4 regions of the Halomonas sp. MMSF_3323 genome follow, and region 2 is predicted to be linked to each of the others. Evidence: predicted binding sites of a transcription regulator. Region 2 holds the regulator's gene; each other region holds the start of a gene.

Region 1 (7,151 bases), on a different contig from region 2:
GCTGCAGCGGCTTCAGGCGAGCCGGCGAGGCGGGCCTGGTGGCGACGGTGGTGGTGGTGGTGGTGGTGCTTGGTGTGACGTAGTCGCGCGGGCGGCGATAGCTGATAAAAACGGCCACCAGCAGCCCCGCGACCAGGCCCAGCACCGGTAGTGCCATGGCCTTGGGGGCCATGTCGGCGGTGGCGGTCAGCCCGTAGTCCGCGCCGACGCTGTTGACGTTGGCCAGCAGGATCTCGTTGAGAAAGATGGCACCGAAGCCGGTGGGCAGCAGCAGGTAGCTGGCGCTGATCGAGCAGGCCAGGATACAGGCCACGGCGCGGCGGTCGACTCGCAGGCGATCGAGCACCACAAGCAGCGGTGGCAGCAGGATCGGAATGAAGGCGATGTGCACCGGCACCAGATTCTGCGACATCAGTGAGGCGACGATGAACAGGCCGAACAGCGACCACTTGACGCCCTTGCGGGTACTTTGCTCGTCGCTGCCGAGGCGCGCCGAGATAGCATCGGCCAGCAGTTCGAGCAGGCCCGAGCGTGACAGCGCCACGGCGAAGGCGCCGATCATCACGTAGGTCAGGCCGACCTGGGCGCCGACCAGCAGGTTGTCATTGAAGGCGCCGATGGCGTCGTTCATCGACAGTCCGGCGTGCAGCGCGCCTAGCATGGCGGCGCTGATCAGGGCGATGGCCACGGGGATACGCAGCAGGCACAGCACGATCATGCTGAGGATCGTCAACACCGCCGCGTTGATGTGGTAGCCGACGGCCAGGGTCGAGGCGTAGATCAGGGCGCACAGAGCAATGGTCGGCAGTGCGCGGGTGCGGGCAAAACGGTTTGCCTTGGGAGAAGGGTCGGTAAGGGCGGTCTCTTGCATGGGGTCTCCGGCTCGTCATGAGCCACGTGTCCAGGGGGCGTGAGAGTGCCGGCGAGCGTGGCGTTACCGCGGAGGGCTGGTCCTCTTCTAGGGGAGGTTGAAGCCTGACGGCCGTTCGCTAGCGGGCGAATGATACCCCAAACCTGGGCCGTGGCCCGCACTGGCCCCGATAGTTGCCTCGATAGCGGTCTCGATGGTCGCCGCCATGGTGGCAAGGGGGGAAAGGAGGAAAGGAAGAAAGCAAAGAAGCGGCTGCGCTGCCTTCCATCAAAAACGCCGCCCCGAAAGGGGCGGCGTGAATCGCCAGGACGCGTCGGCGAAAAGCGGGGCGCAGAAACGCTGTCTCTCAAGCCATCGCTCAGGCGGGTACCGCCTGGGCGGCGCCAGAGGAAGCCGGTACTGCAGGCATGGACGGTGGCAGGGTCGCCATCAGCGCGCGCTCCAGGTCCATGGCCTTGCACTTGTAGGCGGTGCAGTTGGCGCAGTGAACGCTGTCGCCGTCGTCTTGACCAACAGGCAGCGTGAAGCGGGAGTGGCCACAGATGGTGCAGCTCAGGTCCAGGGTGACGGTGATCATGCGACTCGCTCTCCCTTGGTGTGCTGCTGCTCGATCAAGGCATCGTGCTCACGTCGCATGGCCATCATCAGGCTGCGAGACTTGTTGAGAAAGCGCAGGCGGTCGGGCGTCTGCTGTTCTTCCCAGGCGCCCAGGGTGGCATGAAACTCACCGCACTCGGTGCAGTTCAGCTCTTCCCAGTCATTGGGCTGAGCCGTTACAGGTCCCGGTGTGCTGGCCAGGTCGTGGCCACAGCGGGTACAGGAAATCGGGTAGTACACGGGTCGCCCTCCTTGGCGCATGACGTGCCGTCGTTCGTTCCGTTGTGGAAGCGAGGCTGCGCATGGCCCTCCTGGCCGAGCCTCAACGGTACGAAAGGTTCTCATCGCCAGGCTTGATATGCAAGTATTGTATAGGTTTTCTGTCGCCGGAAGCGTATCGGCATTTCGCCGTCATTACCGTCTTTCCGAGCAGCGCCCATATCATGACGTCAAAAGATGACGCTTTGATGATCAGAGTGGCGAAAGCTGTCGTAAAACTTTTTCTTGTACATTACTTGTTCTTGATCTAGTTTTTGTACATGAATTGCGTCGTCCTGGTTGAACAGCCCCGACAGAGAGGTTCCCGGGAGGCGTGCAGTGGCGACGCGACATCTCGGAGCAATCACCGCAAGGAGGCGAGAGCATGAAAAAAGCAATGTCTGCCGCAACGTCGTTCCTGCCGAGCTGCGTGCTCGGCGTAGCGCTGCTCGCTGGCGGGGTGGCCGAAGCGGATCAGCAGCAACAGCAGGATCCCTCACGCAATCTGCTCGAAGTCGCCCAGGCCGACGGACGTTTCTCGACATTGCTTGATGCTGTCGAGAAGGCTGGCCTCGACGAGCCGCTACAGGGAGATCAAACCTATACGCTCTTTGCTCCAACGAACGAAGCCTTCGGTACCCTGCAGCCAGGACAGCTCGATGAGTGGATGAGCGACGACAAGGCCTCCCACCGACGTCTGGTCGAGGTCGTTTCCTACCACATGGTGGAAGGAGAAGTGTCACTGGAGGAGTCATACGAGGTGACCACCCTGCAGGGAACCGACATGGCCATCGACGCCCAGGAAGGCTCGGCAAGCGTAGGCAATGCCGCCGTGGTGGAGTCCGACATCAAGGCCAGCAATGGGGTGATCCACGTGGTGGACAGCGTGCTGATTCCTGAATAACCGAGGCTGAGTGAGTGACGCCAGTGCAACATCTGCTGCACTGGACGTCAGAGGCCGGGCACGAGGTCCCCCGGTCACTGTTTCGATAGATCCCTGTCCCGTTTGGCCGCCCGTCGAGGGCGGTTTTTTTGTGTCAGGGCTGTGGATATAGGAAGCGCCGCCCGGCATTGGCAGGCCGCTATTGGCTTATGAGGACTGCTCGGGGTCTCGTTGCCAGTAGCGGCGGGTCAGGCGCACCAGCAGTATCAGGGTGAGGGCGGCGTACAGAGCAGCCATCGCGTCGTCGGCGACGATGCCGAGTCCCCCGCCAATACCTTCGATCTCGCGTACCGGGGACAGCTTGGAGATATCGAACAGGCGAAACAGTAGATAGCCCAGCGGCAGGATGATGCGCCGTCGGTAGCGCGAGAAGGCCAGCACCGCGATGGGCAGGGCCACCCATTCGTCGAGCACGATCTGGGGCAGGTCGCCGCCGCCCAGCCACAGCGAAGCGAAGTGGCAGACGGGAACGGCCAGCACGAGGAGCGTCAGGGTAACGGCCAGGCGCGTGCCGAGCGGCAGCCGGAACAGCCACCAGGCGACCGGCAGTCCGATCAGGGAGCCGACCGTCCCCGGCGCCCAGGGGGAATAGCCCAGGCCGAAGCCGGTGGCAATCCAGATCAACAGGTCCTGCATGGAATCTCTCCTGGAACACGGTGGGCAGGGCAAGGCCGGGCAGAGCCTGCGCAATATAAAGGACAGCGAATCAGCCGGATATCGGCGCTGCCGGGTGATCGCCAGGGCTGGCGGAGGTCGGGCAGGTGGCCGCGACTTCCCCGGCGGGAACAACGTCCACTTCCACCTCGAGGCGCTGGCGCCCACCACCGGTCACCACGCCCTTGAGCGGCGCCACGTCCTCGTAGTCGCGGCCCCAGCCAAGCAACAGGTGTCGTTCGCCGGCGCGCACACCGTTGGTGGGGTCGAAGTCGAGCCAGCCCCAGCCGGGTATTAGCACGGAGAACCAGGCGTGGGAGGCGTCGGCGCCCATCAGTCGAGGCTGTCCTGGAGGCGGTCGAGTCTCGAGATAGCCGCTGACGTAGCGCGCGGCCAGACCCACCGAGCGCAGGGTGGCGATGGCCAGGTGAGCGAAGTCCTGACACACCCCACGGCGATGCTGGAGCACCTGGGACGGTGTCGTCTCCATGTCGCTGAACTCGCTGTCGTAGCGGAATTCCTCATGGATGCGACGGTTCAAGCGCTCCACGCAGTCCACCAGATCGCCACCAGCGGGAAAACAGTCTTCGGCCCAGGCGGCGAGCAGCGGGCGGCGCTCGATATAGGCGGAGTTTTCAAGAAACGGCTGTGCTTCGCGGAAACCTGGCTGGTGGCGGTCTGCCAACAGCTCTCGACACCGCTCCCAGCTAATGATGGCCTGCGGCGGTGTGGCGCGAGGCGAGGTCATGACCTGCGCCTCCAGCGTGACCTCGAGCTGGGTATGGGGGGTGTCGACCGCGAACAGCGCGATATGGTTGCCGAAGGCGTCCTGTCGGCTCTGGCGTAGCGACTCGCCCGGCGAGATCGACAATTGCGCCCAGGCAACCTGCTGGTAGGCCATCTCACGGGGTATCAGGCAGGCCTCGTTCTCGCTGAGTGTCACGATCTCGCTGTAGTGGTAGCGCGTGGTGTGGCGAAGTCGATAGATCATCTGCCGGATCCCGCCGTGCCACCCCTGACAAGGCTGGCCAGACGGCACCGCCTGGCGCCGCTGTCTTGAGCAGGGCAGGACAGCGGTGCGCACGAGCCAGGGAGTGCGGAACGAGAAGAGGCAGGCATGGGAAGCGAGGAGGCTCCTGGGTGTCGGCGAATGTTGCAGAAGGTGACGATATCCCCCCCGAACCGTGGCGACAAGATGTACCCGACTCCTGCCTTTCTCTCAAGCCCGAAAGGTGGGCGTCGTCAGCAGCAGGTGCCATCGACCGGCTTCTGCAAGGGCTGCCGAGGGCTACCGCCCGCGCTTGCCGGGGGGCGCCATGATTGCACCAGATCGGTGCTCGCTGCCCCTTCTTGCTGGTTCGTGGGGCACTTTCGGCAGGAGCAAGTGGTCGCTTTTTGTCCAAATTGCTCAATTGCGCCAGCCCATTCGGCGAGAAGGCTCGGCGCTGCGGCCTATTCTCGGCGGTCTGGTACAGGGCTTGCTATACAGCAAGGAGGGACCCGGTACGGTCGAAGGCGGGGGTGCCATCGTCGTGGTCGGGTCGCCGGATGCCGAAAACAATCGAGGGTGTGCCGATGAGCCATGTGGATTGGCAGCAGTACGACTGCGCAGGGTTCTATGACGAACTGGTGGCGACGCCCGGGATGCCGCGGGAGGCGGCCAAGATGCTGTGTGACGTGCTCGCGGGCTTTGCCCCTGACGAGTTGGAAGAGCGCAAGAACGCAGCAGAGATCGCCATTCGCACCATGGGGATCACCTTCACGGTGTATTCCGAGGGCAGCATGATCGACCGCGCCTGGCCTTTCGACATCGTGCCTCGCATCATCCCCGCCGACGAGTGGCGACGCACCGAGGCAGGCCTCAAGCAGCGGGTCGAGGCGCTCAACCTGTTCATCGACGACCTGTACCACGACCAGAAGGTCGTCAAGGATGGCGTGCTGCCGGCGGCGGTGCTCGAGCAATCCGTCAACTTTCGCCCCCAGTGTGTAGGGATCGATCCGCCCCACGGGGTCTGGGCGCATATCTGCGGCTCCGATCTGGTGCGTGGTGGCGACGGCACCGTCTACGTACTGGAGGACAACCTGCGGATACCGTCCGGGGTGTCCTACATGCTCGAGAATCGCAACGTGACCAAGCGCGTGCTGCCGGAGCTGTTTGCCTCGGGCAAGATTCATCCGGTGGACGACTATGTGCCCCAGCTTTACGACATGCTGGCGGGCATGTCGCCACGCCATTGGGACGATCCCCAGGTGGTGGTGCTGACCCCGGGTATCTACAACTCGGCCTACTACGAGCACGCCTACCTGGCCCAGCAAATGGGTGTGCAACTGGTCCAGGGCCCGGATCTGCTGGTCGATGACGACGACGTGGTCTACATGCGCACCGTCCAGGGGCTGACCCGTGTGGACGTGATCTACCGCCGCGTCGACGACGCCTTCCTCGACCCGGAGGCGTTTCGCAAGGACTCGGTGCTGGGCGTGCCCGGATTGATGCGGGCCTGGCGCAGCGGCAAGGTGGCGCTGGCCAACGCCCCGGGGGCCGGTGTCGCCGATGACAAGGTGGTCTACGCCTTCGTGCCGAAACTGATCAAGTACTACCTGGATCAGGAGGCACTGCTGCCCAATGTGCCGAGCTACCTGTGCATGCTCGAGGAAGACCGCCGCTATGTGCTGGAGCACCTGCATGAACTGGTGGTAAAGCCCGCCAACGAGTCCGGCGGCTACGGCATGCTGATGGGCCCCCAGGCCTCCCAGGCCGAGCGTGATGCCTTCGCCAGGCTGATCCAGGAGAACCCACGCAACTACATGGCCCAGCCCATGTTGAACCTGTCCACCACCCCCACGCTGTTCGATGGCCGGCCCGAGCCGCGCCACGTCGATTTGCGTCCCTTCATCCTGTCGGGCCAGGACGGCGCCTACGTCACCACCGGTGGCTTGACCCGTGTGGCCCTGGTCAAGGGCTCGCTGGTGGTCAACTCGTCCCAAGGGGGCGGCAGCAAGGACACCTGGATCGTCGAGACGGGGGAGGACTGAGACCATGCTGATGCTTTCCAGAGTCGCCGAAAACCTGTACTGGATGGCCCGCTACATCGAGCGTGCCGAAGATACCGCCCGGCTGATCAACGTCTCCAGTCACCTGATGCTGGACATGCCCTACCGCCAACCGCTGGGATGGGCGGCGATGGTCGATATCACCGGGGGCGCCGAGGTGTTCGAGACCCTCTACGACGAGCCCAACGATCGCAACGTGGTGCAGTTCCTGTGTGCCGACCGACGCTACTCCGGCTCGATCCTGTCCGCCCTTGCCCAGGCCCGCGAGAATCTGCGCACCACGCGGGACGTGGTACCGCGGGAGGTCTGGGAAGAAATCAACCAGCTCTACATGACCGCCAGTGCCCACGCCGATGCGGGCCTCGGCCCGGGACGCCGAGAGCGCTTTCTGAAGCTGGTGATTCGTGGCTGTCAGACGTTGATCGGGTTGATCGAGGGCACCCTCAGCTACGGTGGGTCACGGACCTTCATGATGCTCGGGCGCCAGCTCGAACGGGCCGACATGATCACCCGCATCATCGATGTGCGCTCGGCCAACCTGCTGCAGCGTGACAGCGACGAGATTCGTCCGTTCGAGCACCTGCAGTGGATGAGCGTGCTCAAGTCATTGACGGCCTACCAGATGTATCGACAGCACGTGCGCTGTCGGGTCAGGGCCACCGACGTGCTGCGTTTCCTGGTGCAGGACTCCCTGTTCCCGCGTTCGGTGTCGCGCAGTCTCAAGGACAGCATTCGCGCGCTGCGCTCGCTGCCTCGCCACGAACGCGCCCTGGCAAC
Region 2 (7,151 bases):
CCGCGAGCTGCCACTGCTGTTGGGCGCCACCGGCCTCGCCGGCTACGCCCTGGCCGATGGCAGCCTCGATCGCCTCGACGCGGCCCTGCTGATCGCGCTGCTGGTATTCAGTCTGTGGTGGCTGTTTCGCGCCGACGAGGCCGAACAGGAGATGGCCGACGACATTCCCGGCATGGCACTGGGCAAGGCCATCGGCTGGCTGGTGCTGACCCTGGCGGTGATGATCGCCAGCTCCCGCGCCCTGGTCTGGGGCGCCACTGAGCTGGCACGCACCTTTGGCGTAAGCGAGCTGGTGATCGGTCTGACCGTCGTCGCCATCGGCACCAGCCTGCCGGAACTCGCCGCCTGCGTGGCCAGCGCGCTGAAGCGCCACCACGATCTGGCCATCGGCAACGTCATCGGCTCCAACCTATTCAATATGCTGGCGGTACTGCCGGTACCGGCGCTGCTGGCGCCGGGAGCCACCGATCCCGCAGCCGCCGGCCGCGACTTTCCGGTAATGCTTGGCCTGACGCTGCTGCTGGCGGCGCTGCTGCTGTGGCAACGCCGAGGGCGCCTGGGGCGCTGGATCGGCGCGCTGCTGGCCTGCACCTATGCGTTTTATCTGACCTGGCTCGGCCTTTCGGTCGCGGCGGGCCCCTTGTGACAACGGCGTTAAACGGCAACAATCATGTCCATGAGCAAACACCCCTCCTCGGCACAAATGCCGACCTTGAGCGTCCGCGATATCGCACGACGCACCCTGGAACTCGAACGTGACGCCATCGACGCCCTGATCGGGCGTCTCGACGGCGACTTCGACCGTGCCTGCCAACTGCTGCTGGCCTGCCGCGGCCGGGTGGTCGTCACCGGCATGGGCAAGTCGGGACATGTCGGTGGCAAGATCGCCGCCACCCTGGCAAGCACCGGCACGCCGGCCTTCTTTGTCCATCCCGGTGAAGCCAGTCATGGCGACCTGGGCATGATCACGCCCGGCGACGTGGTCCTGGCATTGTCCAACTCCGGCGAAACCGCCGAGGTCACCGCCCTGCTGCCGCTGCTCAAGCGAATGGGCGTTCCGCTGGTCAGCATGACCGGCCGAGCGCACTCGACCCTGGCCCGCCACGCCGAGGCCCATCTGTACGCCGGGGTCGAGCGCGAGGCCTGCCCGCTGGACCTGGCCCCGACCTCTTCGACCACTGCAGCGCTGGCGCTGGGCGACGCCCTGGCGGTGGCGCTGCTCGAGACACGCGGCTTCACCGCCGAGGATTTCGCCCTGTCCCACCCGGGCGGTAGCCTGGGCAAGCGACTGCTATTGACCGTGGCCGACCTGATGCATACCGGCGACCGCCTGCCCTCGGTGCCGTCGGGCTCGCCGCTACGCGACGCCCTGCTCGAGATCACCCGTCAGGGACTCGGCTTTACCTGCGTGGTATCCCCCGACGGCACCCTGGCCGGGGTCTATACCGACGGCGACCTGCGCCGTACCCTGGATCGCCATCAGGACTTCAGCTCGCTTACCGTGGATGACGTGATGACCACCCCCGGGCGACGCATCGGCCCCGCCACCCTGGCGGCGGAGGCGGTCAAGCTGATGGAAGAAGGCCGGATCACCGCCCTGGCGGTGGTCGATGGCGAGCAGCGCCCAGTAGGTGCACTGCATATGCACGACCTGCTGGCCGCCGGTGTCATCTGACCCTTTTTCAACCCCTTCTTATCAAGGAACACCTTCATGTCTCACGACCTTCTTGCCTCCCTCGCGCCGGAACTGGTGGAGCGCCTGCGCCACATCAAGCTACTGGCGCTGGACGTGGACGGCGTACTGACCGATGGTCGACTGTACTTCCACGCCGACGGCTCCGAGTTGAAGGCGTTCAACACCCTGGATGGCCACGGCCTCAAGCTGGCCAAGCGCGCCGGCATCCAGGTGGCCCTGATCACCGGGCGCAGCTCCCCCATGGTCACTCAAAGAGCCAGAGCACTCGGCATCGAGCACGTACAGCAAGGGGTCGAGCGCAAGCTGCCCGCCCTTGAATCGCTGTGCGATTCGCTGGGCCTGACCCTCGACCAGGTCGCCTACTGCGGCGATGACCTGCCGGATCTGCCCTGCATCCATCGCAGTGCGGTCGGCATCACCGTGCCAGGCGCCCCCTGCTACCTTCGTCAGCACGCCGACTGGGTCACCCAGGTTGCCGGCGGACATGGCGCGGTGCGCGAGATCACCGACACCCTGCTGATGGCCCAGGGCCGCCTCGACGATATCATCGACAGCTACCTGAGCAACGGACCGCTGACATGAAACTGAGCGCACTGCGTCCAGGCTTTCGCTTCTGGCTGGTCATCCTGCTGCTGGTACTCGGTGGCGGCCTGACGTTGCTCGACCCCCGCGAGAGCAACGTCCCCGACCTGGTACCCAATGACAAGGCCGGCGAGCCCGACTACTACCTGGTGGATGCCCGCCTGACCCGCTTCGATGCCCAGGGCACCCCCCACCAGCGCATCGATACGCCACGCCTTGTGCACACACCGCTCGACGACGTCACCCGGGTGGACCAGCCGGACCTTGCACTGATCGACGACAGCGGCCGAGAGTGGATCGCCGACGCCGACAACGGTGAACTGGGTCCGGACGACAACCCCCTGACCCTGTCGGGCGACGCCCATCTCGAGGCCCCCGCGGAGCGTTGGCAGCTTGATACAGAGGTATTGGTCTACGACAGCGACAGTGGCCATGTCTGGAGCGAAACGCCAGCCGTCCTACGCCAACCCCCTCAACAGATGCAAGGGGAGCGCTTCGACGCCTGGATCCATGACAATACCGCTCGCCTGACCGACAATGTCACCGGTCATCATCCGCCAGAGCCTCAATAAGGAGCCCCTTCCATGATGCGTCCAAGTCCCGCCCTCCTGCTTGCCCTGGCCCTTGGCCTGGCCGCCGGCGCCACCGGCAGCAGTGTCCTGGCGCTGGAAAGTGATCGCAGCGCACCGATTCAGGTGGAGGCCGACCAGCTGGATCTCGATGATCGCGCCGGCACCGCGGTCTATACCGGCGACGTGCGCATTGTGCAAGGCAGCATGATCCTCACCGGCGAACGCGTCGAGATCCAGCGCAACGACCAAGGACAACTGTCACTGGCGACCGCGACCGGCTCACGTGCCTACCTCGAGCAGAAGCCATCCCCGGAAGAACCGGTGGTCAAGGGCTGGGGCCGCAAGGTGATCTACCACGTGGCCGAACGCCGCATGGAGCTGATCGACCAGGCTGAGCTGCACAAGGCCAATGACACCTTCGACGGTGCCTATCTGGAGTACTTCCTCGATCGCCGCGTGGTCCAGGCCCGCTCCAGCGCCCAGGGCGTCCAGGGCGAGCAGCGCATTCGCATGACCCTCGAGCCGGAAAGCCAAGGAAACTGATGAAGACTCTCCACGCTCGCCATCTGGCCAAGAGCTACAAGAAGCGTCGCGTCGTCCAGGACATCAGCCTGTCGATCGAGCAGGGCAGCATCGTCGGTCTGCTGGGCCCCAACGGGGCCGGCAAGACCACCTCCTTCTACATGATCGTCGGCCTGGTCAGAGCCGACGCCGGCAGCATCAGCATCGATGATCGGGACCTGAGCCGCGCGGCCATGCACCAGCGCGCGCTGGCCGGTATCGGCTACCTGCCTCAGGAGGCTTCGATCTTTCGCAAGCTGTCGGTGGCCGACAACATCATGGCGATCCTCGAGACCCGCAAGGACCTCGACCGCGAGGGCCGAGAAGCACGTCTCGAGCAACTCCTCGAGGACTTCCACGTCAGCCATATTCGCGACAACCCCGGCATGAGCCTGTCCGGCGGGGAGCGGCGCCGGGTCGAGATCGCCCGCGCCCTGGCCACCGAGCCGGCCTTTATCCTGCTCGATGAACCCTTCGCCGGGGTCGACCCGATCTCGGTGGGCGAGATCAAGTCCATCATTCGTCAACTCAAGGCCCGCGATATCGGCGTCCTGATCACCGATCACAACGTGCGCGAGACCCTCGATATCTGCGATCGTGCCTACATCGTCGGCGACGGCCAGATCATCGCCGAGGGCAGCGCCGAGTCCATCCTTGCCAACCAGCGCGTCAAGGAGGTCTACCTGGGCGAAAACTTCCGCCTTTAGACCGCAGGGCCGCCCGACAGCCGCAGTCGCCTCAAGCGGCCGCAACACTTGCCAGCATCAGCATCCAAGCGCCGGCCCCGAAAGGGTCGGCCTCACCTTGCACACAGGGCCTCCCTCGAAAGAAGCACCTCCCCCCTACCAAGTTGTTCCACATCGACCTTTTCACTCCCTCCCACAGGTCAAAAAACACCAACTTGGCAAGATGCTTGCATGTCTGATGACTCGTCGTTAGGGTAAAGCCTTTCGACAACACTGGTGGATCCCGACCCATGGCCCTCAAGGCGTCACTGCAGCTGCGCATCGGTACCCAGCTGACCATGACCCCGCAACTGCAACAGGCGATCGGCCTGCTGCAGCTTTCGACCCTGGACCTGCGCCAGGAGGTCCAGCAGGCGCTGGAGGCCAACCCCATGCTCGAACTCGAGGACGAGTTCGGCGAACAGCAGACCAGGGAAGCCGCGGAAGATGACTGGGCGGATCAGATTCCCTCGGAACTCAGTTTGGACAGCGACTGGTCCGACACCTACCAGGACCTGGGCACCACCCCCGCCGGCAGTGGCGAGGCGCCGGATTTCGAGCGCCAGGCAAGCTCCCAGTCACTGCACAGCCACCTGAGCTGGCAACTGGCGATGCTCGACGTCAGCGACCAGGAGCGCCTGATCGCCGAGAGCCTGCTCGACGCGGTCAACGCCGACGGCTATCTCGAGCAGACACTGGATGACATCGCCCAGGGGCTCGAGCAAGACGGTCGTCGCCCCCCTCCCCTCGCCGAGGTGGAGGCGGTGCTGGTTCGGCTGCAACAGTTCGAACCGACCGGAGTGTTCGCCCGCGACCTGCGCGAGTGTTTGATGCTGCAACTGGATAGCCTGCCTCGCGATACCGTCCTGCTGCCCCAGGCCGGACGACTGGTAAGACAGTTTCTCGAGGCACTGGCCAGCGGCGACCGACGTCTGCTGAAGCGCCGGCTAGGACTCGATGACGACCAACTCGACAGCGTCATCGAGCTGATCCGAAGCCTCGACCCACGTCCCGGCAGCCAGTTCGGTGACAGCGATAACGACTACGTCATACCCGACCTGGTGGTACGCCACACCGAAGAGGGCTGGCGCGTTGAACTCAACCCGGATGCAATGCCTCGACTGCGCATCCAGCCCGACTACGCTGCGCTGATTCGGCGCGCGGACAAGAGCCAGGACAACCAGTTCCTCAAGGACCACCTGCAGGAGGCGCGCTGGCTGATCAAGAGTCTGTCCAGCCGCAACGACACCTTGCTGAAGGTCGGCCGGGAAATCATGGTGCGTCAGATCGACTTCCTCGAGCAGGGAGAAGCGGCCATGAAACCGTTGGTGCTGGCCGATATCGCAGACAAGGTGGAGATGCACGAGTCCACCATCTCCCGCGTGACCACCCAGAAGTTCGTGCACACGCCTCGCGGCGTGTTCGAGTTGAAGTATTTTTTCTCGAGCCAGGTCGGCCAGGATGGCGACGCCCATTCCAGTACCGCCATCCGCGCCATGATCAAATCGTTGATTCAAAAGGAACCTGCCCGCAAACCTCTGTCGGACAGCAAACTGGTGGAATTGCTGGCGGAAGACGGCGTCAATGTCGCCAGACGCACCGTGGCAAAGTACCGGGAAGCCATGAATATTCCGTCTTCCAGCGAGCGCAAGCGACTGCGCTGAGGCCTTGCGCTGCGGCGTCGCTAGCCTAGTTATCGGGAAAGCGCAAGCACTTGAAATTTCGCATGACATCTGCGTCTTTCTGCGTAGCGTCGAGGGGGTTTGCAGGATCGGAAAAAGGGTTACAATCAAGCCACCACCCGAAAGAGCAAGGAGCCTGTCATGCAAGTCAACATCACCGGCCACCACGTCGAATTGACCGATCCCCTGCGTGACTACGTACAAGAGAAGCTCACCCGTGTGGAGCGCCACTACGACAACATCACCAACGTCCAGGTGACCCTCTCGGTGGAAAAGGAACGCCAGCTGGCCGCCTGCACCCTTCACGCCGCCGGTGCCGACCTGCATGCCGAAGCGCAGGACGGCGACATGTATGCCGCTATCGACGCCCTTGCCGACAAGCTGGACCGCCAGTTGGTCAAGCACAAGGAAAAATCCCAAGCCCGCGCCCAAGGCGCCGGAATTCGCTGACTCTCATGACATTGGAAGCCATTCTCCCTCCCGAGCGCACATTGTTCGATGTCCCGGGAGGCAGCAAGAAGAGGGTGCTGGAGTTTTTCAGCACCTTCATTGCGCAGAACACCCCGAGCCTGGACAGCCAGGAGGTCTTCAGTCGGCTGATCGGACGTGAGCGCCTGGGCAGTACCGGCATCGGCAATGGCGTCGCCATTCCGCATGCCCGCAACCCCCACTGCAAGGCGCCCATCTCCGGCTTCCTCAAACTCGCGGAACCTGTCGACTTCGATGCCATCGATGGTGAGCCCGTCGATCTGGTGTTCGTGCTGCTGGTACCGGAAGAGGCCGACGACGCCCATCTCGCCCTGCTCGGCCAGGTCGCCGGCGTCATGAACGACGCCGACACACGTCACCGTCTGCGCCACGCCAGCTCCCAGCGCGAGCTTCACGAGCGCCTGCAGGAAGCCATCCGCCAACAGGCGCCGGGGGACGACACTCCCTCCTGATCGCGGCCTTGCCTAGGCCATCAGCAATGGACGCCTGCCCAAGGAGACAGGACATGCAGCTCGTGATCATCAGTGGTCGCTCCGGCTCGGGAAAGTCCGTGGCCCTTCAGGCCCTGGAGGACCTGGGGTTCTACGCCATCGACAACCTTCCCGCGACCTTGCTGGGCGCCCTGGTGGACGAGCTGGAAAACGGTCATTCCCGCCGTATCGCCGTCAGCGTCGACGCCCGCAACCTGCCTGAGGCGCTGGAACGCTTCCCCGCCCAGCTGGCGTCCCTCAAGCAGAGTCCGATCGACTGCCAGGTGGTCTACCTGACCAGTGATGCGCGAATTCTGCTCGAGCGCTATTCCCACACGCGGCGCCGTCACCCCCTGACCCGTGATAGCGACATG
Region 3 (7,151 bases), on a different contig from region 2:
GCTGAGCGATGCCATCATCCCGACTATGGCTGGCTCGCCCGTTCGGCGAGCGGTCGACCCTGATCTTCCTGGCGGTGCTCGGTGCCACCATGGCGCTGGTGGTGGCGGCAAATCTGCTGCTGGCGCCGGAGCACCCGCTGCACGTCTCCACTTATACCGTTACCTTACTGGGCAAGTACCTGTGCTATGCGCTGCTGGCGGTGGCGGTGGATCTGGTCTGGGGTTACCTGGGGATTCTCAGCCTGGGCCATGGCGCTTTCTTCGCCCTCGGCGGCTACGCGATGGGCATGTACCTGATGCGCCAGATCGGCGACCGCGGTGTCTACGGCGATCCGCTGCTGCCGGACTTCATGGTATTCCTCGACTGGGACAGCCTGCCCTGGTACTGGCTTGGCTTCGACATGGCCGGTTTTGCCTTTGTGATGGTGCTGCTGGCGCCGGGCCTGCTGGCGCTGGTGTTCGGCTTCCTGGCGTTCCGTTCGCGGGTCACCGGGGTCTACCTGTCGATCATCACCCAGGCGCTGACCTTTGCGCTGATGCTGGCGTTCTTCCGCAACGAGATGGGCTTTGGCGGCAACAACGGCCTGACCGACTTCAAGGAACTGCTGGGCTTCGACCTGTCCGCCGACGCCACACGACTGGGGCTGTTTATCGCATCCGGCGTAGCGCTGGCGCTGGGTTTCCTGCTGTGTCGAGCCATCGTGGTCAGCAAGCTTGGGCGGGTCTGCGTGGCGGTGCGCGACGCCGAGTCCCGCACCCGCTTTCTCGGCTACCGGGTGGAGCGCTATCAGCTTTTCGTGTTCGTCGTCTCGGCCATGCTGGCCGGGGTCGCCGGCGCCCTCTATGTGCCCCAGGTGGGCATCATCAACCCCAGCGAGTTCTCGCCGCTGTTCTCCATCGAGGTGGTGGTGTGGGTGGCGCTGGGTGGCCGTGCCACCCTCTATGGCGCGGTGATCGGTGCGCTGGCGGTGAACTACGCCAAGAGCGTGTTCACCGGGGTGATGCCGGAGGCCTGGTTGTTCGCGCTCGGTGCGCTGTTCGTGCTGGTGACGGTGCTGCTGCCCCAGGGCATCGCCGGGCTTTTGTCACGCTCTCGCCAGCAAGGCAGCGACGATGACAGTGACACGCAAACCGACACGCCAACCGACACGCTGGATGCAACCCCCAGGGAGGCCACCTCATGAGCTTTCTTCAGAGCCTGGCCGATCGCGATCGGGTCTTCGACTTCCTGGTCCCGGAACAATCGCCGGTCGACGTACGCCACGGCCCGATCCTCTATCTCGAGGACGTGTCGGTGAGCTTCGACGGCTTCAAGGCCATCAATGATCTCAACCTGACCATCGACGACGGCGAACTGCGCTGCATCATCGGCCCCAACGGGGCCGGCAAGACCACCATGATGGACATCATCACCGGCAAGACGCGCCCGGATCAGGGCAGCGTGTGGTTCGGCAGCCGCCACAACCTGTTGACCAAGAACGAGCCGGAGATCGCCCGGCTCGGCATCGGACGCAAGTTCCAGAAGCCCACGGTGTTCGAGGCGCTGACGGTGTTCGAGAACCTCGAGCTGGCGATGGCCATGGACAAGAGTCTGTGGCCGACCCTCAAGGCGCGCATGACCGGGGAGGTGCTGGCGCGAATCGAGGAGGTGCTCGAGACGGTGGGCCTGGCGTCGCTCAGTCGCCGCCAGGCGGGCATCCTGTCCCACGGACAGAAGCAGTGGCTCGAGATCGGCATGCTGTTGATGCAGCGCCCTCGACTGTTGCTGGTCGACGAGCCGGTGGCGGGGATGACCGAGCAGGAGATGGAGCGTACCGCAGAGCTGTTGTTGAGCCTCGCCGGCAAGCACTCGGTGGTGGTGGTGGAGCACGACATGGGCTTTGTGCGTTCGATCGCCCGCACGGTGACGGTGCTGCATCAGGGTTCGGTACTGGCCGAGGGCAGTATGGACAAGGTGGCAAGCGACCCCAGGGTGATCGAGGTCTACCTGGGTGGCGACGAGGAGGCGGCATGATCGGACTGGAGCGGGTACCTCAGCAGTCTTCGGTAAGAGCGCTGTACTGGGCGGACGGCGCATCCCGCGGCAGGCTGGCCACGCTGTGGGCGAAGGTCTGCGGCCGGTGGGCGCGAGAGACAGGCAAGGAGGTGGATCGATGCTGAGCATTCGCGGGCTCAATCAGTTCTATGGCGAGAGCCATACCCTGTGGGATCTCGATCTCGACGTGCCCAGGGCGGCCTGTACCTGTGTGCTGGGTCGTAATGGCGTCGGCAAGACCACCCTGATGAAGGCGATCATGGGCGAGGTGCCGATCACCGGCGGTGAGCTTCACTACGCCGACGGTGTCGCGCTGGAGAAGCGTCGCCTCGAGGATCGCTCACGCCTGGGCGTGGGCTATGTGCCCCAGGGACGCCAGATCTTTCCGCTGATGACGGTGGAGGAGAACCTGCGCACTGGCCTTGCCGCCCGTGGTGATGGCCTGCGCCAGGTGCCCGAACGGATCTATGAGCTGTTCCCGGTACTCAAGGAGATGCGTCACCGGCGTGGCGGCGATCTGTCCGGCGGTCAGCAGCAGCAGCTGGCGATCGGGCGCGCCCTGGTGATCGAGCCGAAGCTGTTGATCCTCGACGAGCCGGGGGAGGGCATCCAGCCCAATATCGTCGCCCAGATCGGCGAAGTCATCCGTCGGTTGATCGCCGATGATGGGCTGACCGTGCTGCTGGTGGAGCAGAAACTGCCCTTTGCCCGTCGCTTCGCCGACCACTTCGCCATCCTCGATCGCGGGCGGAGAGTCGCCGTCGGTGATATCGGTGAGCTCGACGACGCCGTGGTGAAGCACTACCTGACCGTCTGAGCGGTAGCGCGTCAATCAGGATGAATCGCTGCACATCAATGGTGCGCAATCGTAAGGTTGCGCACTTTTTTTGTGCGCGACCAAAGGCGTGCTTTTCTCTGGTGCAATCCTTGGTTGTTCTATAAGAAATTGAAAATTAAGTAGAAAAATAGAGATTCGAGAAGCTGGTACGGGGCTTGCACCTTGATTGGGCAATGGTGGTGGCCTTTTTTACTTTCGCTTGCCACGCCGACTCGACGGACCGCCCGGGAGAGCCATGAGCGCGCAGACAACACAGGATTCGACCGATCGGCACGGCCATCGCTTCGACGCGGGACGGCGCTGGGAGGCCAGCCTCGATCTCGGCTTTCGCCATGATGGCCAGGCCACTCGCCTCTATCGGGTGGATCATCGCGGCCCCCTGCGGGTGCAGCGTCCCTTCTACCCCGAAGGCCGCGACGGCACCTGCCACGTCTATCTGCTGCATCCCCCGGGGGGGCTGGTCAGCGGCGATATCCTGGATATCCAGGCGCGGGTGGGCGCGGGCGCGCGGGCGCTGCTGACCACACCGGCGGCCAACAAGCTGTATCGGGCCGACCGCAACGCCGTGGCCTGGTCCCAGCGCACTCATCTGGTGGTCGAGGAGGGCGGGCTGATCGAGTGGTTGCCCCAGGAAACCATCGCCTTCGACGGCTCGCGAGGGGTGCAGGCCACCGAGATCGAGCTTTCCGGCAGCGCCCGCTGCCTGGGCTGGGAGGTGCTGGCGCTGGGCCGGCCGGCCAGTGATCTGCCGTTTGCCAGCGGCCACCTCGAACAGCGCTTCCGGTTATCCCGGGACGGACGACCACTGTGGATCGAGCGCCAGCCCCTCGACCCTGACCATCGTCGTTTTCACGGCGCCTGGGGGCAGCGAGGGTGCAGCGTCCAGGCAACCCTGTGGGCGGTCGGGCTCGAAGACGAGTCCGCGGCGATCGAACGTCTGCGCCAAGGGTTGGGGCAGGGAGGGAATGACCTTGCCGGCAGTCCCGGCGCTGGTGAAGCCGAGCGCTGGGCCGTCACCGTACGTGATGGCGTCCTGCTGCTGCGCTACCTCGGTCACTCGCGGCGCGAGGCCTGGTCGCTGTGCGAGGCGGCCTGGACGTTGCTGCGTCCGATGCTGATGGATCGCGAGGCCTGTGTGCCACGCATCTGGTTTACCTGAATGTCATGCCGGGCGGGACAGGCGACCCCTGGCCACCCTGACCAACATCGAGGATGAAAGGATGGAGCTGACACCGCGTGACAAGGACAAGCTCTTGCTGTTTACCGCTGGCCTGGTGGCCGAGCGGCGACGCGCCAAGGGGCTCAAGCTGAACTATCCCGAGGCGGTGGCCTTGATCAGCTGCGAGATCATGGAGGGTGCCCGGGAAGGCCTGAGTGTGGCCGAGATGATGAGCCGAGGGCGCCAGATACTGGGGCGTGACGAGGTGATGGAAGGGGTGGCGGAAATGGTCGACGAGGTGCAGGTCGAGGCCACCTTTCCCGACGGCACCAAGCTGGTAACGGTGCACAACCCGATCTCGTGACGCTGCCAGGCCCCGGCTTGATCCGGGGGCGACGCGACAGGCTCATACGCTGATACCAATAGGGAGGGCGCGGGATGATCCCCGGAGAATACCAACTGAAGGACGGTGACATCGCCCTGTGCGAGGGTCGCGACAGGGTCACGCTGGAGGTGGCCAATCGCGGAGATCGACCGATTCAGGTCGGATCCCACTATCACTTCGCCGAGACCAACCCGGCACTGGCGTTCGATCGCGACAGGGCGCGGGGCTTTCGTCTGGACGTGGCCGCCGGCAGCGCGGTGCGCTTCGAGCCGGGGCAGAGCCGTGAGGTCACCCTGGTGAGCTTCGCCGGACGTCGTCATATCTACGGCTTTCGCGGTGAAGTCATGGGCGCGCTGGACGATGCCGGTGCACCCAGCGGCGACAGCGGCCAGGAGGACGCCCGATGAAGATCAGTCGTCAGGCTTATGCCGACATCTATGGCCCCACCGTCGGAGACCGGGTGCGCCTGGGAGACACCGAGCTGTGGATCGAGGTAGAGAAGGACGCCACCCACTACGGCGACGAGGTCAAGTTTGGTGGTGGCAAGGTCATTCGTGACGGTATGGGGCAGAGCCAGCGTCTCGACCAGACGGTGATGGACACCGTCATCACCAATGCCCTGATCCTTGACTGGTGGGGCATCGTCAAGGCCGACGTGGGCCTTCAGGCGGGTCGCATCGCCGCCATCGGCAAGGCCGGCAATCCAGACACCCAGCCGGACGTCACCATCGTGATCGGACCCGGCACCGAGGTCATCGCCGGCGAGGGCAAGATCCTCACCGCCGGCGCCATCGACGCCCACGTGCACTTCATCTGTCCGCAGCTGGTGGACGAGGCCCTGGCCAGCGGCATCACCACCATGCTGGGGGGCGGTACCGGGCCTGCCACCGGATCGAACGCCACCACCTGCACGCCGGGGGCCTGGCACATCCATCAGATGCTCAAGGCCTGCGACAGCCTGCCGATGAACATCGGTCTGCTCGGCAAGGGCAACGCCAGCCTGCCTGAGGCGCTGGAGGCCCAGATCGAAGCGGGCGCCATGGGGCTCAAGCTGCACGAGGACTGGGGTACCACCCCGGCCTCCATCGATACCTGCCTGAGCGTGGCCGAGCGCTACGACGTTCAGATCGCGATCCACACCGACACCCTCAACGAGTCCGGTTTCGTCGAGGACACCCTGGCGGCGTTCAAGCAGCGTGGCATCCATACCTACCATACCGAAGGCGCCGGGGGCGGCCACGCACCGGACATCATCACCGCCTGCTCGAAGGACTATGTGCTGCCGTCGTCGACCAACCCGACCCGGCCCTACACGGTGAACACCGTCGACGAGCACCTGGACATGCTGATGGTGTGTCATCACCTCGACCCCAATATTCCCGAGGACGTGGCTTTCGCCGATTCGCGCATTCGCCGCGAGACCATCGCCGCCGAGGACATCCTGCATGACCTCGGCGTCATCTCGATGATCGCCTCGGATTCCCAGGCCATGGGACGCGTCGGTGAGGTGGTGTGCAGGACCTGGCAGACCGCTCACAAGATGAAGGTGCAGCGTGGTTTACTGCCGGAAGATCAAGAACGTGGCGCCGACAACCTGCGTGCCCGCCGCTATGTGGCCAAGTACACCATCAACCCCGCCATCACCCACGGCCTGGCCGATGAGATCGGTTCAGTCGAGGTGGGCAAGCTTGCCGATCTGGTGCTGTGGGATCCGGCCTTCTTCGGCGTCAAGCCGGCGCTGGTGCTCAAGGGGGGAATGATCGCCATGGCCCCCATGGGCGACCCCAATGCCTCTATCCCGACACCCCAGCCGGTGCACTACCGTCCGATGTTCGGGGCGCTGGGCCAGGCCGCCGCGGCGACCCGGGTGAGCTTTGTCTCTCAGGCCGCGCTGGATGCGGGGCTCAAGGATCGGCTGGGGCTTCAAAGCCGCCTGGTGGCTTGCCGGGATGTGCGTGCGGTGCGCAAGGGCGACATGAAGCTCAATGACCGTTGCCCGGATCTCAAGGTCGACGCCCAGACCTACGAGGTCACCTGCGATGGCGAGCTTCTGACCTGTGAACCGCTGGACGTGCTGCCGTTGGCCCAGCGCTATCACCTTTTTTGAGTCAGCGATGATGACGGTTTTCGACAGTGCCGCTGACAGTACCAAGGAGTCATCCATGAGTTCGCTATTGTCGCTGACCCGCCGGCTCGGGCCGTTGCCCGTCGGCGATGGGCAAGACGGCGTCCAGGACACCCTGACCCTGAGCTACGACGATCGCATCAAGGGGCGCCTGCGGGTGACCCTGGACAGCGGGCGTGCGGCGGGTCTGTTTCTCGAACGCGGTCCGGTGCTGCGCCACGGCGACGGTCTTCAGGCCGAGGACGGCAGCCGCGTCCGGGTCATCGCTGCGCCGGAACCGGTGGTGACCGCCTGGGTAGCGCCGGGGCCGGACGCCGGCCTTGCGTTGGCTCGGTTGTGCTACCACCTGGGCAACCGCCACGTGACCCTCGGTATCGGCGAGGGCGAGTACCAGGGTGACGCCTGCTGCTACGTGCGCTTTGCGCCGGACCATGTGCTGGAAGAGCTGGCCGAGCGGCTTGGTGCGCGGCTCGAGCACCACCAGGCGCCGTTTGATCCCGAGCCGGGCGCCTACACCATGGGTGGGCATTCGCATGGTCATTCGCACAGCGATTCTCATGACCATGACCATGACCATGGGCACGGGCATTCGCACGGGCATGGCCATTC
Region 4 (7,151 bases), on a different contig from region 2:
CGTCGGCCAGCACCCGCAACAGCCGGGTCTGGGTCTCCGAGGGCATGTCACCGATCTCGTCGAGGAACAGGGTGCCGCCGTTGGCCTGCTCGAAGCGCCCCTGGCGACTGGCGCTGGCGCCGGTGAAGGCGCCCTTCTCGTGGCCAAACAGCTCCGACTCGATCAGATCCCGGGGGATCGCCGCCATGTTGAGGGCAATAAAGGGATTGGCGGCGCGGGGACTGTGCTGATGAAGCGCACGCGCCACGCGCTCCTTGCCGGTCCCGGACTCGCCGTTGATCAACACCGTGATATGCGAGTGCGCCAGGCGCCCGATGGCCCGGAACACCTCCTGCATCGCCGGCGCCTCACCGATGATCTCGGCGTCGAGTCCTTCGGGCACGCTGACCGGCCGCTGGCGCTCGCGCACGTGGGCCACCGCGCGTCGCACCAGGGCCAGCGCCTCGTCCACGTCGAACGGCTTGGGCAGGTACTCGAAGGCCCCGCCCTGATAGGAAGCCACCGCACTGTCCAGGTCGGAATGGGCGGTCATCACGATGACCGGCAGGTCCGGGTGCACCTGGCGCACCTTGGCCATCAGATCGAGTCCGTCGATGCCTGGCATGCGGATATCGGTGACCAGCACGTCGGGCGGCTCGGCCAGCAGTCGATCGAGGATACCGTCGGCCCGCTCGACCGCCTCGACCTCAAGGTCCGGCTGCGCCAGGGCGCGCTCGAGCACCCAGCGTATGGCCCGGTCGTCGTCGACGATCATTACACGAGCGGTATCAGTCATGACTCATCTCCAGGGGAATCAACAGACGGAATTCGGTGCGTCCGGGCTCGGACTCGCACTCGATCAGCCCTTCGTGCTGGTGCAGCACCGACTGGGCGATCGACAGCCCCAGGCCGCTGCCCTCGGCACGACCGGACACCATCGGATAGAACAGGGTCTCGCGCAGCGTCTCGGGGACGCCCGGGCCGTTGTCGATCACGCTGACGTCGCAGACCAGACGATGGCGCTGGGCGCCCAGGGTGAACTGGCGGCGCGCGCGGGTCCTCAGGGTCATCACCGGGTTCGGTGTCTCGGACTCGACCAGCGCCTGGACGGCGTTGCGGGCCACATTGAGCACCGCCTGGATCAACTGGGCTTCATCGCCGGTCAACTCCGGCAGGCTGGGATCATAGTCGCGCTCGATGCTCACCCGCGGCTGTTCGACCAGCAGCAGCGCGCGTACCCGCTCCAGCACCCGGTGGATGTTCAGCGGCTCTCGCCGACTCACCCGGTTGGGCCCGAGCATGGAATCGACCAGATCCCGGAGCCGATCCACCTCTTCGATGATGATCCGGGTGTACTCCTTGAGCGCCGGCGTCTGCTCCAGGTCACGCTCGAGCAATTGCGCCGCGCCACGAATCCCCCCCAGGGGATTCTTGACCTCGTGGGCCAGCCCCCGCGCCAGCACCTTCATGGTTTCCTGGCGCGACTGCAGCGCTTCCTCGCGGGAAATTCGCAACAGCCGGTCCCGTGGTTCCATCTCCAGCAGCAGCTCGTCAGGCGACAGCGGCGTCACGGTGTAGTCCACCGTCAAGGGGTCTCCACCGGCGAGGACCAGCCGCGCCTCCCGCTGGGTATAGGGATGCTGCCCGTCCCGGGCACGTATCAGCACCTCGGCGATATCATCCTCGCCGCTGAGCCAGTCGCTCAGCGCCACGCCGGCAACCCGACTGGCGCTGACCGCCAGCAGGGTCTCGGCCGCCGGGTTCATCCAGGTCGGTCGCAGCTCGCCGTCGAGCAGCATGACCGCAGTTGTGAGGTGTTCGATGATGCCAGGCGTCATGGGTCCATCCTGATGGGGCAAAGCGCCCGCTCGATAGAGGCCGCCACGGCGCCAAGCCGGCATGCCATGGTGGCGGTCCAGGTCTCGGCCTCGAGCAGGCGTCAGACAACAACAATCAAAGCAAGAAGCGGGCCAGCCTTGGTGCCAGTGGCACATTCCCGCCGCGCAGGCGCCAGGACGGTGCTTTTGTCGAGGAGGCGGGTCACCGTCGGCGCACCTACGCACCATTTTAGTGCACCAACCTGGTGCAGGGCAGTCTCGCCTGGATCACTGTCCGCACAAGGCCCGCAGATCGCGGGTCAAGGCGGCGCAGGACGAAGGGGGTTGGCGGGAAGCAGGCGGCTGGCGCGCTGTACGTGGATGACGATATCGGCACTGCGTTGACGCACCTCTCCCGACGGGGCCAGCACCACCAGGCCCAGGCGATGCTCGCCACGCTCCAGATTGGTGAGCCACAGTGGGCCGATGCCGGTGACGCTGGTGGCGAGCACACCGTCGACCTCCAGGCCGAGGCGATCCCCCGTCGCCGGAGGCGGGCTGATCGCGGCCAGCACCTTCAATCTTCCCCCGGCCCCCGTGGGCAACACGCTGTCATCCGCCGGAGAGGCGATGGCCAGGACATCGTGGGGCTGGAAGACATCGGCGTCGCTATCCGGGCCTGGTACTGAAGGCGCCGTCGGCCTGGAGGGCGCCGCCACATCCAGCGCAGGGGCGCTGGACAACGGCGGCGGTTCCAGCGCGCGGGCGCCGGCCGAGGGCGTATCGCTGTAGCGCACGACGCCGTCGGGACCGACACTGCGATAGATGGTGCTCGCCGGCACGGTTTCTGCCACCGGCAACGCCAGCCCGGACGCTGCCAGCAAGGCAATGGCCATCAGTGACGGCCGACTCGGCGACGAGGGAGCGCTCTCGCCCCTCTCCCGGCCTGCCCTGCGCGTCCACCGCTGCATCATCGTGATTGCCCTCGCCGACCTTCCCCTGACGAGGATGACGGCAGCCACGACCCGCGCCAAGGGGATCCCTTGCCCAGGCGCAAGGCCCGCGCAAAAAAATCGGCCCCGCGATCATCGCGGGGCCGACGGAACGCACGAGGCGCTATGCCGATCAGCAGCTGTAGTACATGTCGAACTCGATCGGGTGGGTCGCCATGCGCAGACGCTCGACGTCCTCGTTCTTGAGCTCGATGTAAGCGTCGATCATGTCGTCGGTGAAGACGCCACCTTCGGTCAGGAAGCTGCGGTCCTCGTCGAGGGCTGCCAGCGCCTGGTCGAGGCTCTCGGCCACGGTCGGGATGGCCTTGCCTTCTTCCGGCGGCAGGTCATAGAGGTTCTTGTCCATGGCGTCGCCGGGGTGGATCTTGTTCTTGATGCCGTCGATACCGGCCATCAGCATCGCCGCGAAGCACAGGTAGGGGTTGGCGGTCGGGTCGGGGAAACGCGCCTCGACACGCTTGCCCTTCGGGCTTGCGGTGTACGGGATACGGATGGAAGCAGAACGGTTACGGGCGCTGTAGGCCAGCATGACCGGCGCTTCGAAGCCCGGCACCAGGCGCTTGTAGGAGTTGGTAGAAGCGTTGGTGAAGGCGTTCAGGGCGCGGGCGTGCTTGATGATACCGCCGATGTAGAACAGTGCCATTTCGGACAGACCGGCGTACTCGTCACCGGCAAACTGGTTCTGGCCGTCCTTCCAGAAAGACTGGTGGACGTGCATACCGCTGCCGTTGTCGCCGACCAGCGGCTTGGGCATGAAGGTGGCGGTCTTGCCGTAGGCGTGAGCCACATTGTGGATCACGTACTTCATTTCCTGAACTTCGTCGGCCTTCTTGACCAGGGTGTTGAAGGCAACACCGATCTCGTTCTGGCCGGCGTTGGACACCTCGTGGTGGTGCACCTCGACCTTCTGACCGATGGCCTCGAGGGTGTTGCACATGGCACCGCGCATGTCATGGAAGCTGTCCACCGGCGGAACCGGGAAGTAGCCGCCCTTGACCCGCGGACGGTGACCGAGGTTGCCACCTTCGACGGCGCGGTCGGTGGACCAGGCACCCTCTTCGGAGCTGATCTTGTACATGGCGCCTTCGATATCGGCCTTCCAGTGCACCTCGTCGAAGATGAAGAACTCGGGCTCGGGGCCGAAGAAGGCGGTATCGCCCAGGCCAGAGGACTGCAGGTAGGCCTCGGCGCGCTTGGCGATGGAGCGCGGATCACGCTCGTAGCCCTGCATGGTGGCCGGCTCGATGATGTCGCAACGCAGGATCAGGGTCGCGTCTTCGGTGAAGGGGTCGAGGAAGCCGGTGCCGTCCTCCGGACGCAGGATCATGTCGGACTCGTTGATGCCCTTCCAGCCGTTGATGGAGGAACCATCGAACATCTGGCCATTCTCGAAGAACTCTTCGTCGACCTCGGCGGCCGGAATGGTGACGTGCTGCTCTTTACCGCGGGTATCGGTGAAGCGCAGGTCAACCCACTTCACATCATGTTCGTTGATCAGGGCGAGGGTCTTGTCTGACATGTGGTCCTCCAGAGTGGAACTTGTCTCGTGACTCGAGCGTTGCGCAACGGCGCCAATCCCATGTCACCGGTTTGAAACGGGGGATGATCCAGGGAACAAAAGGGGTACCGGGATCCTTTGTAGCACGCTCCCGGGACACTGCCCATGGCAACGTGCGCGACACGATGACACTGCCAACCACAATGCAGATTGCGTGCCAGCATTGCACCAGCATCGACCAAAAAAATCCCAACCCGTTGTTTCGCATCTTTTTTATCCAAACAGACCCTTTGCGCCAGCTTAGGGCACAAAGGCCCATAGTCTTCAGGAGTCGCCGACCAATGCACCACAAAAGTGCAATAAAGACTGTGACGCACCACTTTGGACCTTTGTGACAGGATATATAAACTCTGCCGGGCCGATCGCGAGGTGTCAGCGGGCGCTGGAACCTTTCGCAACGCAAAGATACACTTTATTACGTTCGACTCCGACCGCCTCCCCTGCCGGCCGGCGTCACCCTCCTCGGAGTGTCGTCGTGAAAATCAGCTTGATCATTGATGCCCGACTTACCGGCAAGGAACTGCCTCGCCGGCTCGCGGAAGCTCGCCAGCAGGTCGCCCTCTTCCAGGGAAGAGGCGAGATCCTCGTCATCGACGATGGCGATATGGCGCCACCACTACTGGGCGAACCGGGCGAACACGCCGTCGTCGGCTATCGCCAGGTGCGCAGCAGGCCCGCGCCCATGGGGCGGCGCCTCAATCTGGCCGCCTCCCACAGCAACGGACGCATGCTCGGCTTCTGCCTCGGCCCTCTGGACACCCACTGGGTCGAGCGAATGATGGCAGCCGCCTGCGATGATTCGCGCCCGGTGGTGCGTCCTGCTCGCCCCTGCCCGCTATCGCTGCTCAGCCTGCTGCGACGTACACCGACCCGGGCCCTGGGCGTCGAACGTACCTGGTTCGATCGATTGGGAGGCTTCGACCCGTCGCTGGACCTGAGCGCGGTGGAGGACCTCGCCACTCGCCTCAAGGCCTGTCGCGCCAAGATGGTCGTGCAGCGCGCCTGAGCGTCAGATCGTCCTTTCTGTCGATTTCGCCTACTTTTTTCGCCTCGCAGGTGCTTGATAGTTCAGCATCTTGAGGATCGATGCCGAGATTGGCGCCAACAAGGCTGGTCGTTGTCATCGCCCAGGCCCTATAATGCTGCCCCACTTTTTCCAGCAGGATCCCGTCGTGATCGAGAATCTTCGCAACATCGCCATCATCGCTCACGTCGACCACGGCAAAACCACCCTGGTCGACAAGCTGTTGAGTCAGTCTGGCACTCTGGACCGCAAGGCCGAGGGTCAGGAGCGCATCATGGACTCCAATGACCAGGAGAAGGAACGCGGTATCACCATCCTGGCGAAGAACACGGCGATCCGCTGGAATTCCCCCGAGGGACAGGACTACCACATCAACATCGTCGACACCCCTGGACACGCCGACTTCGGCGGCGAGGTCGAGCGCGTGATGTCGATGGTGGACTCGGTACTGCTGCTGGTCGACGCCGTCGACGGCCCCATGCCGCAGACCCGCTTCGTCACCCAGAAGGCCTTCGATCAGGGCCTCAAGCCGATCGTGGTGGTCAACAAGATCGATCGCCCCGGCGCACGCCCGGACTGGGTCATCGACCAGATCTTCGATCTGTTCGACAACCTCGGCGCCAGCGACGAGCAGCTCGACTTTCCGATCATCTACTGCTCCGCCCTCAACGGCATCGCCGGTCCCGAGCCTGACCAGCTGTCCGACGACATGACGCCGATGTTCCAGTCCATCGTCGACATCGTCGAGCCGCCCAAGGTGGAACTCGACGGCCCGCTGCAGATGCAGATCTCGGCACTCGACTACTCCAGCTACGTCGGCGTCATTGGCCTTGGCCGCATCACCCGCGGCGCCATCTCGCCCAACCAGCAGGTGGTGGTCATCAACAAGGAAGGCCAGACCCGCAAGGGCAAGGTCGGCCAGGTCATGACCCACCTGGGTCTCGAGCGGGTACAGACCGAGCAGGCCACCGCCGGGGACATCGTCTGCATCACCGGCATCGACGACCTGGCGATCTCCGACACCATCTGTGATCCGGCCGCCGTCGAGGCACTGCCGGCACTGACCGTCGACGAGCCCACCGTGTCCATGACCTTCCAGGTCAACGACTCTCCGTTTGCCGGCAAGGACGGCAAGTTCGTCACCAGCCGCAACATTCGCGATCGTCTCGACCAGGAGCTGATCCACAACGTGGCGCTGCGTGTCGAGCAGGGCGAGTCCCCGGAGAAGTTCATCGTCTCCGGCCGCGGCGAGCTGCACCTGTCGGTGCTGATCGAGAGCATGCGTCGTGAAGGCTTCGAGCTGGCCGTGGGTCGTCCCGAGGTCATCATCCGCGAGATCGACGGTGAGAAGCAGGAGCCCTACGAAGAAGTCATCATCGACTGCGAAGAGCAGCACCAGGGCGCCATCATGGAAGAGCTCGGCTACCGCAAGGGCGAGCTCAAGAACATGAACCCGGACGGCAAGGGCCGGGTCCGCCTGGACTTCATCATCCCGGCGCGCGGCCTGATCGGCTTCCGTGGTCAGTTCCTGACCCTGACCTCCGGTACCGGCATCCTGACCAGCCGCTTCGACCACTACGGCCCGCTCAAGCCCGACGCTTCCATCGAGCGTCGCAACGGCGTGCTGGTGTCGATGGTTCCGGGCAAGGCCCTGGCCTACGCCCTGTACGCCCTGCAGGAGCGCGGCAAGCTGATCATCGACCACGGCACCGAGGTCTACGAAGGCATGCTGGTCGGCATCAACAACCGCGCCAACGACA

The links. Region 2 encodes sigma-54, which starts transcription at its own class of promoters, with help from an activator protein. Its sites were predicted from a motif close to TGGCACNNNNNTTGCTNT; they were not measured.
Region 1: a site for sigma-54 is predicted at 4,791-4,808, ahead of RBB39_RS17115 (circularly permuted type 2 ATP-grasp protein). Genes of this name have one in related genera too.
Region 3: a site for sigma-54 is predicted at 3,018-3,035, ahead of RBB39_RS08555 (urease accessory protein UreD). Genes of this name have one in related genera too.
Region 4: a site for sigma-54 is predicted at 1,935-1,952, ahead of glnL (nitrogen regulation protein NR(II)). Genes of this name have one in related genera too.

The regions. Positions count from the first base shown of each region.
Region 1 is NZ_JASHIT010000036.1:13,357-20,507, reverse strand. It holds gene RBB39_RS17145 (Na+/H+ antiporter family protein) at 1-748, opposite strand, end outside; gene RBB39_RS17140 (hypothetical protein) at 1,230-1,448, opposite strand; gene RBB39_RS17135 (hypothetical protein) at 1,445-1,708, opposite strand; gene RBB39_RS17130 (fasciclin domain-containing protein) at 2,112-2,630, shown strand; gene RBB39_RS17125 (phosphatidylglycerophosphatase A) at 2,817-3,305, opposite strand; gene RBB39_RS17120 (transglutaminase family protein) at 3,376-4,314, opposite strand; gene RBB39_RS17115 (circularly permuted type 2 ATP-grasp protein) at 4,899-6,356, shown strand; gene RBB39_RS17110 (alpha-E domain-containing protein) at 6,361-7,151, shown strand, end outside.
Region 2 is NZ_JASHIT010000022.1:64,153-71,303, reverse strand. It holds gene RBB39_RS12640 (calcium/sodium antiporter) at 1-646, shown strand, start outside; gene RBB39_RS12635 (KpsF/GutQ family sugar-phosphate isomerase) at 671-1,675, shown strand; gene RBB39_RS12630 (HAD family hydrolase) at 1,712-2,278, shown strand; gene lptC (LPS export ABC transporter periplasmic protein LptC) at 2,275-2,850, shown strand; gene lptA (lipopolysaccharide transport periplasmic protein LptA) at 2,863-3,393, shown strand; gene lptB (LPS export ABC transporter ATP-binding protein) at 3,393-4,118, shown strand; gene RBB39_RS12610 (RNA polymerase factor sigma-54) at 4,388-5,800, shown strand; gene hpf (ribosome hibernation-promoting factor, HPF/YfiA family) at 5,960-6,268, shown strand; gene ptsN (PTS IIA-like nitrogen regulatory protein PtsN) at 6,274-6,759, shown strand; gene rapZ (RNase adapter RapZ) at 6,813-7,151, shown strand, end outside.
Region 3 is NZ_JASHIT010000013.1:23,115-30,265, reverse strand. It holds gene urtB (urea ABC transporter permease subunit UrtB) at 1-5, shown strand, start outside; gene urtC (urea ABC transporter permease subunit UrtC) at 9-1,184, shown strand; gene urtD (urea ABC transporter ATP-binding protein UrtD) at 1,181-2,014, shown strand; gene urtE (urea ABC transporter ATP-binding subunit UrtE) at 2,154-2,852, shown strand; gene RBB39_RS08555 (urease accessory protein UreD) at 3,109-4,032, shown strand; gene ureA (urease subunit gamma) at 4,094-4,396, shown strand; gene RBB39_RS08545 (urease subunit beta) at 4,471-4,824, shown strand; gene ureC (urease subunit alpha) at 4,821-6,524, shown strand; gene ureE (urease accessory protein UreE) at 6,580-7,151, shown strand, end outside.
Region 4 is NZ_JASHIT010000028.1:26,459-33,609, reverse strand. It holds gene ntrC (nitrogen regulation protein NR(I)) at 1-775, opposite strand, end outside; gene glnL (nitrogen regulation protein NR(II)) at 768-1,817, opposite strand; gene RBB39_RS14670 (DUF4124 domain-containing protein) at 2,117-2,692, opposite strand; gene glnA (glutamate--ammonia ligase) at 2,922-4,328, opposite strand; gene RBB39_RS14660 (glycosyltransferase family 2 protein) at 4,843-5,373, shown strand; gene typA (translational GTPase TypA) at 5,540-7,151, shown strand, end outside.